Regions from separate parts of the Sediminibacillus sp. JSM 1682029 genome, predicted to be linked through region 3. Evidence: riboswitches for the same ligand, from Rfam matches in the RefSeq annotation. Region 3 holds a riboswitch; each other region holds the start of a gene.
The links. A riboswitch is a leader RNA that binds a small molecule or an ion and turns the genes downstream of it on or off. The one in region 3 is predicted to bind S-adenosylmethionine.
Positions count from the first base shown of each region.

Region 1 (3,122 bases), on a different contig from region 3:
AGCTTTTTGATGCTGAGACAGGAGTCGATGGCGTAAAGCTTCCGGATAATTGGCCGGAAATTTGCCGGCAATCGCTGGAGTTACTGGAGAAAAGAAAATTGACCTGGGAAGAAGCTGCTCCATACTTATACTTTTACAATCGACTGGTCGGCTTTCAGGTGAATCGGTCTATCAGGCATTTATTCATCGACGAAGCCCAGGATTACTCCCCGTTCCAGTTTGCTTATTTCCAAGAGGTTTTCCCTCTTAGCAGGATGACGCTTCTAGGAGATTACAACCAGGCGATTTATGCGCATGCCTCCACGGAAGAAACCCTGCTTTCTTCTCGATTGGAAGCAAAGCACGAACGGATCACCCTGACGAGAAGTTATCGTTCAACCAGGCAAATTGTGGAGTTTACCAAAGCCTTTATGCCAGGCGGCGATGTCATTGAGCCTTTCAACCGGGAAGGTTCAAAGCCATTGATTATCCAGGTGTCTGATCAACATAAACTAAAACAGCAAATATTGCAGACAATAAAGGGCTATACCGCTGCAAATCACCAAACAATCGCCATTATTTGCAAAACGATGGAGGAGAGCCGGGAGGCGTATCAATTATTGCGCGAAGAAACGGAAGCAAAGCTGATGGATGAAGAAACGCACACCTTCCAAAAAGGGCTGCTTGTGCTTCCGGCATATCTGGCAAAAGGAATCGAGTTCGATGCGGCGATTATCTATAATGCTTCGGCTTCTCAATATTCTCGGGAACTGGAGCGGAATTTGCTTTACACAGCCTGTACGAGGGCGATGCATGAACTGGCTGTGTTCTCGATCGGTCCAATGTCCGCTTTTTTGCAACAACTGCCGGAAGATTTGTATGACAGGGCATAGGCAAGAGACATCTAGCAATTTCCGTCCGAATTGGGCGCATGCAGCCAAAACAAGAATCGCAGACTTTATTGTTTCGTCTCGAGAGTTGATAGAAACTATGCAGTAACTTTAATGGGGAGCTCCATTGCCTATGCAAAAAGCGTGTAACTAACGCTTCGGTAGCATACTTCGCTTTCCGCGGGCACGGCTTCAGCTAACTTGGTAAAGAAAACCGCTTTACCAAGTGGATCTTCAGCTCGCGCTGTTCCCGCTGGAGTCTTCGTATGCTACCTTCGCTAAGAAGTTTGCTGATTATCGCAAACATTAAGCCTCTTAATAAAACGCTTGTCAGGATATGTGTGTCTTTTCATAAAAAACAGTTTGGGTTTCGTCTTTTCCCCTTCTCTCGGCTTTCTGCTTGTTTTCCTAGAAATGTCTTTTGATAAGATGTTTCATGCTATTGAATGAAGAAAAATATATCTAGTATACTCGCTTAAAAACAGGAAGCTATTCTTAGCTGAGGAAATACCCGGAGACTCCTGCGGGAGCAAAGGCCTCGGAGAGATCCCGCAGAGCGTTAGCTCGAGGAAGCTCACCAGCCGCCCGCGGAAAGCGCAGGGTATTTCCTCAGCGCTGTTCTCCAACCTAAATAAAGGCCGGATGTCAGGGGGACTCACTCAAGTTAATTCACAGTTTATAGGTTTTATGAAAAACAAAATCAATGGAATTGTGGAAATCAACCAGTTGCAATTAACCCGAGTTATTTGATAAGATTACTTCAACCGAATAACGATTCTTATGAAGAGAGGCGGAGGGACAGGCCCGATGAAGCCCGGCAACCCACTGGAATTTCAGGAAGGTGCCAATTCCTACAGAGTGAATGTACTCTGAGAGATAAGAAGCTGAATGACGAATAAGCCTTCTTCCTCTCTGGGAGAAGGCTTTTTTATAACGCCTGGTTTCAAATAAGATCTTATTCGGAAACAAAATTTGTCAGCATTCAGGCAGGGGAGAGATAACATGAAGTACGGATTTTGGCTGCCGATTTTCGGCGGATGGTTGCGAAATGTAGAGGATGAACTGATGCCTCCAACCTTTGATTATGCAAAACAAGTGATCCAGTCAGCAGAGAAATGGGGCTATGATACCACGTTGATTGCTGAGTTATATTTGAACGACATAAAAGGAATCGATGCAGATTCTCTGGAAGCATGGTCGACAGCGGCCGGACTGGCAGCAGTGACAGAGAAAATCGAAATCATGACAGCAGTCCGTCCCGGGTTCCACAATCCTGCTGTAGCAGCAAAAATGGCTGCTAACATTGACCATATCAGTAACGGCAGGTTTACACTGAATGTCGTCTCGGCATGGTGGGAAGAAGAAGCGAAACAATATGGTGGAGCATTTACCGCCCACGATGAACGGTATGACCGGACAGAGGAGTTCCTGGAAGTGTTGAAAGGGATGTGGCAGGAAGAAACGTTTTCTTACCATGGCAATTATTATGAAGTGAACAATGCCAAACTTGCTCCTAAGCCGGTACAAAAACCTTTCCCGACCCTATATGCGGGAGGGGAAAGCGATCGTGGCAAACAGGCAATTGTCGATTCCTGTGACGCCTATGTCATGCACGGAGGCACGGTCGATGAGATTGCCAGCAAGATAGCGGAAATGAAGGTAAGGCGGGAAGAAGCCAGTCAGCCAGAATTCCAATCGTTTGGCATGGCGGCCTACGTGATTTGCCGGGATACCGAGGAAGAAGCATTGGAAGAATGGAAACGAATAACTGACGTGAAAGATAGCGCGGGATACGCCGGCTATCAAGACTTTGTCAGCAAATCGCAGTTGGAGCAACAAGTTGAACTTAATGATTATTCGGTCTCGAACCGGGGCTTGCGTCCAAATTTAATCGGGACACCGGACCAAATTGCGGAAAGGATCGCGGCATACGAAGAAGCGGGATTGGACTTATTATTGCTGCAGTTTTCGCCCCAGCTGGAAGAAATGGAGCGTTTCTCGCAGCAAGTCATGCCGCTTGTGGAAGAAAAACGACGTCAGTTATTGAAATAACTTGAAACCATACCAAGGAGAGGAGACGGCAGAATGAGCAAAGTATATGTCATCCATGAAAATAGTGAATGGACCGAGCACCTGACGAAACGATTGGAGGAGCTTGATGTCCCTTATGAAGAATGGTTTTTGGACCAGGGGATGGTCGATTTGACAGAAGAACCACCAGAAGGAATCTTTTATAGCCGGATCAGTGCCTCC
Region 1 covers NZ_JBEWYY010000003.1:279,946-283,067, forward strand. Annotated here, with positions in the region: gene helD (RNA polymerase recycling motor HelD) at 1-872, shown strand, start outside; SAM riboswitch class I at 1,645-1,752, shown strand; gene ABVF09_RS07605 (LLM class flavin-dependent oxidoreductase) at 1,872-2,921, shown strand; gene ABVF09_RS07610 (ATP-grasp domain-containing protein) at 2,955-3,122, shown strand, end outside.
Region 1: another riboswitch for S-adenosylmethionine. It lies ahead of ABVF09_RS07605 (LLM class flavin-dependent oxidoreductase); the one in region 3 lies ahead of ABVF09_RS01965 (SDR family NAD(P)-dependent oxidoreductase).

Region 2 (3,122 bases), on a different contig from region 3:
GTGCCGATTGTAAAGTATTTGGCAAACCATCAAAAATGGCTGGGCATCGCCCTTTTACTGCTTGGGATTTTCTATATTGCCGATTCCATTTTGCTTCCAGTCATAGCTGAACAAGTGCGTGCAGCGTTTCAAATCGATCTTTGGTATTATTACCGCCAGTATTTTCAAGTATCGCTTGTCTGTTTGCTTTTGATAGCTGGGGGAATTCGTTTGATCATCGGGGCGAAACCGGATAAAGGAGGAAACAATCAATGAAGAAATGGCGGGTAGGATCTGTCTCCATGGGGGCAGCCCTCATTTTACTAGGTACGGTCATCATGCTCTCTCAATTTTTCGATTGGGATGCAACAACGGTTTTATTGGCCTGGTTTCCATTGATCCTGATTGTTTTAGGAGTGGAAATCATCCTTTACGTCTACATGTCCCGGCAAGAACAACCTGTGGTGAAATATGACATTTTATCCATCGTATTCATCACTTTCTTAGGGGGTGTTGCGCTCATCCTTTTTATCGGGGCCACTACTGGATTGCTGGATAAGATTAAAACCACTGTCCAAGCTGAGGAGGTGGAAGCAACCTTGCCGCCAATCGAAAAAAATATCGGTGACAAGGTGAAAAAAATTGTCTTGGAGTCCGCGGAGGGAACAAGGCTGGAGACAAACAACACAGGCGCTATTCATATATTCGGCACCTTCCACTCTAGTACGGCAAGTAAAAAAGACATCAAGCCAGAGGAAGTCGCCTCTTTTCACCAGGTCGGTGACACCTTGTATGTGGAAATGCTTGAAGCACCCACGAGCCAATTCGGATATGATGACAGCCGGTTTACTGCAACGGTGTCGATTCCGGGAAACATGGAAACCGAGGTCCGCTCCTGGCTGGATGAAGCGCGCCTGAACCTGGCAGCTATCAAAAGTAATTGGTCGTTAACCGAGGTGGATGAGGTGTATCTGACCAATCCGGATAAGGCCGATGTCCAACTACATACTGAAAACATTTGGCAAGAAGAATCCAGTGACCAAACAGATACATTCGGAAAAGGCACCCACCAACTCGAAATCGAAGAAGTCAATCAACTGTATACCAAGTAAATTCTTTATCCTGGTAGAGCAATGGGGGACAGTCCCTCCGGCGGGGACTGTCCCCTTCTTTTTTCAAATTTTTTCTTTAAGGGTTGACTGGATTGACAGAGTGATTTATAATTCTTTCAAAGATTGAAATTTCAAACATATTGAATAACAAGACTCTTATCCAGAGCGGCGGAGGGACTAGGCCCGATGATGCCCGGCAACCTTCAAGCGACAATGCTTGAAAAGGTGCCAATTCCTACAGGTCCATGATCTGAAAGATAAGAGGAGGACTCCGACTACACGCCCTCTTCTTAGGAAGAGGGCTTTTCTATTCCCCCTCTTCCAACACAACAATCTTGTTACCTGCTTTTCACGGCCTTAGGTACTATTTTTCCCTAGAATTATCCCGCTTAGGAGGAATTAACATGACAAACCCATTCCATTTGCTAGGCACCGAAACACAACTTCTTCACGGAGGACAGACACCAGATCCGGCGACAGGTTCCAGGGCAGTCCCGATTTATCAAACGACATCCTATGTATTCCGTGATACCGAGCACGCCCAGAATCTTTTTGCCCTGGCTGAACCTGGCAATATTTATTCGCGCATCATGAATCCGACTGTGGATGCTTTTGAACAACGGATCGCTCTGTTGGAAGACGGCGTAGCGGCAGTTGCCACCTCTTCCGGCATGGCTGCCATTACTCTGTCGATTCTGAACTTGGCAGGGAGCGGCGATGAAATCGTAGCCGACAGCAATCTTTACGGCGGCACTTATAACCTGTTTGTCAAAACACTGCCTCGCTACGGAATCAATGTCACCTTTGTGGATGCTTCGGATCCGGAAAACGTCCGTGCAGCTATCACCGACAAAACCAAAGCGGTCTTTGGCGAAATCATCACCAATCCAAGCCTGAATGTGTTTGACGTGGAAACAATCGCTGCGATTGCACATGAACACGATATCCCGTTGATTATCGATAATACATTTGCCACTCCGTATGTAACCAAACCGATTACCTGGGGAGCGGACATCGTTGTCCACTCTGCTACCAAGTGGATCGGCGGGCACGGTACGACAATCGGAGGGGTAGTCGTCGATGGCGGACGTTTTGATTGGAACAATGAAAAATTCCCTGAATTCATCCAGCCTGATGAAAGCTATCACGGCATCAGGTATGCCATCGACACTGCACCGGCAGCCTTTGCTACGAAGCTACGCGTACAGCTGTTGCGCGACATCGGCGCCTGCCTGAGCCCGCAGAACGCATTTTTGCTGTTGCAGGGTCTGGAAACATTGCATCTGCGTGTAGAAAAGCATAACCAAAACGCCCAGCAGGTCGCCGGTTACCTAAGCGACCATCCAGCAGTGGAATGGGTTGCATATCCAGGATTGGAAAACCATCCTTCCCACCAACTTGCAGAAAAATACTTGAACGGAAAGGCAGGTTCCATTATTACTTTCGGTATCAAAGGCGGACGCGATGCAGGACGGCAGTTGATCGACAACATCACCCTTTGGTCGCATGTAGCCAATGTCGGGGATGCCAAATCACTGATCATCCATCCCGCTTCCACCACCCACCAGCAGCTTGATGCAGATGGATTGAAGGAAAGTGGTGTTACGGAAGAATTGATTCGTCTTTCGATCGGTATTGAAACCGCAGAGGACTTGATTCAGGATCTCGATCAGGCAATCGCACAAGCTACCGGTACAAAGCCCACCATTACTGCCACAAATGAAAAGGCAGTACAATGGGCGCTTCACTCACCATTCGACCGGACAAACGGGCTCCGGCAAAAAACGATAGCCGTTCTTGGATTAGAGCCGGATGAAAATTTGCCGGTGTATCGAACAGCTGCGAAGTTGCAAAATCTCGGATTTAAAGTCATTCCGGTCCACAATGGAAATGAGCCAATTCTAGGTGAGACGCCAGTGGCGAATGTGGCAGCAATAGAGGAAGAAATCGATGTCGTTTATACACAGGACACACTCGCTGCAGAGGCTTTACTGGCAAATGACGGCCAGGTTGAAACAAAAATACTGTGGC
Region 2 covers NZ_JBEWYY010000003.1:357,868-360,989, reverse strand. Annotated here, with positions in the region: gene ABVF09_RS07975 (hypothetical protein) at 1-255, shown strand, start outside; gene ABVF09_RS07970 (hypothetical protein) at 252-1,091, shown strand; SAM riboswitch class I at 1,245-1,355, shown strand; gene ABVF09_RS07965 (PLP-dependent aspartate aminotransferase family protein) at 1,496-3,122, shown strand, end outside.
Region 2: another riboswitch for S-adenosylmethionine. It lies ahead of ABVF09_RS07965 (PLP-dependent aspartate aminotransferase family protein); the one in region 3 lies ahead of ABVF09_RS01965 (SDR family NAD(P)-dependent oxidoreductase).

Region 3 (3,122 bases):
GATAAAGAAATTCGACTTGAATTTGTCTTTCATGTTGGTCTCCTGTGTTCTCACTGCTGCAATCGTGGTATCCGATATCATCGATAAATTATCCCCAAACATGGCTCCGCCTATTACCGCTCCGACGGCCAAAGCTGTGTCGATTCCGGTTTGTTGCGCAACCCCGACCGCTATCGGCACGATGGCAACGGTTGTCCCTGTAGAGGTTCCCATTGATATAGAGATAAAACAACTTACCACGAACAATCCGACCATGAGCAAATTCGCCGGTAAAATCGAGGTCCCCAAACTGACTATAGAGTCCACTCCGCCTGTAGCTTCTGCAACGGAAGCGAAAGCGCCGGCCAATATAAATATAAGTGCCATCAAAATGATATTATGGTCGCCCCCACCCTTGCAAAACACTTCCACTTTTTTGGCAAAACTTTCTTTTCGGTTCATCGCCAGTGAAAACAAGCCGGCAATCAAAATCGCCACCACTACTGGCATACTGCTGAAATCCTTCGTAATCAATGCTGTGCCGAGGAATAATAAGACAAATACGAGAAATGGCAGCAATGCATAAGGATTTCCCTCTATTTTTTCTTTTTTCACTTTTCTCGTCCTCCCTTTCAAAACAACTATTTTTATGGACCGCTGCACCTTACCCACATGGATGAGCAGTGGATAGAAACTGCGACATAGGTAATTTTTCTTCCTTACTTCTTACATTGGTTGAGTGGGAGTTTAGCGCTGCGGAAAAACCTTCCGCTTTCCGCGGGCGGCTGGTGAGCTTCCTCGAGCTGACGCTCTGCGAGAACAGCACGAGCTGAAGATCCACTTGGTAAAGCGGTTTTCTTAACCAAGTTAGCTGAAGCCGTGCCCGCGGAAAGCGAAGTATGCTACCGAAGCGGTGGTTGATACTTTTTTTAATAGGCAATGGAATTCCCCATTACAAATACTGCGCAGTATATATCTTTTTTCTTAGACAACATAGCGTTCTTAATTTATGGTCATTCCACCGGTTACATTTATACTTTCGCCTGTTATATAGTCTGCTGCTTTGGATGCCAGGAATAACACGGTATCTGCAACATCCTCCGGGCTACCTGTTCTTCCCAAAGGAACTTGGGAATGATCCTCTGCTTCGATGGCTGCAGCGTCCACGCCGCGCAGTTTTCCTCCCCAAACCCTTTCTGTCTGTTTCATCCCCGTTTCAATGATACCTGGGCAAACAGCATTCACCAGAATATTGTCAGCTGCCAGTTCCAAAGCCATAACTTTCGTCAATCCAAGAACGGCATGTTTAGATGCGACATAACTTCCCATGTATTTATATCCGTTTTTTCCTGCCTGGGATGAAATATTGATAATTTTGCCGCCTTTCCCTGCTTTTTTCATCTGTCTTGCAGCAAATTTACTGGCAAGGAATACCCCTTTTGCATTTACATCCATTACAGAATCCCAGTCTTCTTCTTGCATCTCTATAACTTCCGCCATTCTCGAAATGCCTGCATTATTCACAAGAATATCGATCACTCCATAACGAGTAGCGATTGATTCGAAAAACTGCTCCACAGCTTTCTCTTCTGTGACGTCCAAAGCAAATTGATGCTTCCGAATGTTGTCAGGGTTACTTCCTTTATCCGCCACAATGACCGTTGCTCCTGCTTCCTCCAGTTTTTTGGCTATCTCTTTACCAATTCCTCTCGCGCCGCCGGTCACAACAGCGATTTTTCCATGCAAATGACTCATCCACTTTCCTCCCTCCGTGTTGCCGATCTTCTTCTTATCACACAAAAAAACCTTCCGAGAAAGATGGAAGGTTCTGCTAACTCTTATCTCTCAAGCATGCTGGATGTAGCACCTTTCTGCGAACAGAGGTTGCTGAAGTGTCATCGGGCCAGTTCCCTAAACTTCTCTTGATAAGATTATACAATTGTATTAAATATCATAATTGCTACTATTCCTAGTTGTCAAGTATGAATTAACCTTTTTAAAAACTACACAGCTCGAACATCTCAATCATAGGTATTGGTCATTTCATTATGGGAATCCTAAGACCCACATAAGGAGGAGATCCTATTGTCTGTCGAATGGCTTTCCATTGTACCGTTTATTATCGTCATCGGTTTTTCCATTTGGTTGAAAAGAATTTTGCCTGGCCTGGTTCTTGGTGTCCTGACAGGTTCTATCCTTTTAAAATCTGGATGGCTGAGCGGATCCGATCAAGCCGTCACTTATATGGTCGAAACTTTGTCAGACGAAACAAATATAAAAATCATCGGATTTTTATATTTGTTCGGTGGACTTGTCGGAATGATGACGATAGCTGGAGGAATCAAAGGGTTCTCAGAATGGGCAGGAGGAAAAATCCATTCTCAGCGGGGACTTCTGACTCTTATCTGGCTGACCCTGCCATTCACTTTTATGATGCCGATGTTCCGGATCATGATGATTGGTCCTGTCGTTAAGTCGTTGTTGGGTAAATGGAACATTTCCAGACAAAAGGTCGGATTTACCATGGATGTTTCTACTTCATCCGTTATTGTCCTCTTGCCTGTTGCAACCGCTTTTGTCGGTTTTATGGTATCCCTTGTCGAGAACGGAATTCATAAAAATGCCTTGGAATGGAGTGCTTATAGTGTGTTTCTGATGAGTATTCCCTTTAATTTTTTTGCCATTATCATGCTTATTTTCGGCCTTGCTCGTACGTTTTGGCCTTCCGAAGAAAATAGGAAAAAACAATACAAAGCGGAGGGTGATGAAGCACATCCTTTTCACCGTTCCAGCATAAATAAGGAATTATCATTGGTGAAAGCCCAGCCTTGGAATCTTATTATCCCGCTATTTCTGCTTTTAGGCTTGTCTCTCTTTTTACTTTGGCAAGATGGCCGCACAAAAGGTGCAAAGTCGGTATTCGATGCCTTTACCCAAGCAGATGCAACGTTTGTCATGCTGCTGGCAGTATTTTTGACCTTGACGGTTACGTTCCTATTCTATGCCATCCGCAAATTGCCTTTACATGAATTGCTTTTTCATTTTATTGATGGCGGCAATCAAATGATGCAGGCAATCATTCTGCTTATCCTTGTTTGGGCATTATCACTGAATGCCGAAGACTTAGGTTTTTCCCAGTTCGT
Region 3 covers NZ_JBEWYY010000001.1:396,709-399,830, forward strand. Annotated here, with positions in the region: gene ABVF09_RS01960 (Na+/H+ antiporter NhaC family protein) at 1-594, opposite strand, end outside; gene ABVF09_RS01965 (SDR family NAD(P)-dependent oxidoreductase) at 982-1,734, opposite strand; SAM riboswitch class I at 1,815-1,911, opposite strand; gene ABVF09_RS01970 (Na+/H+ antiporter NhaC family protein) at 2,065-3,122, shown strand, end outside.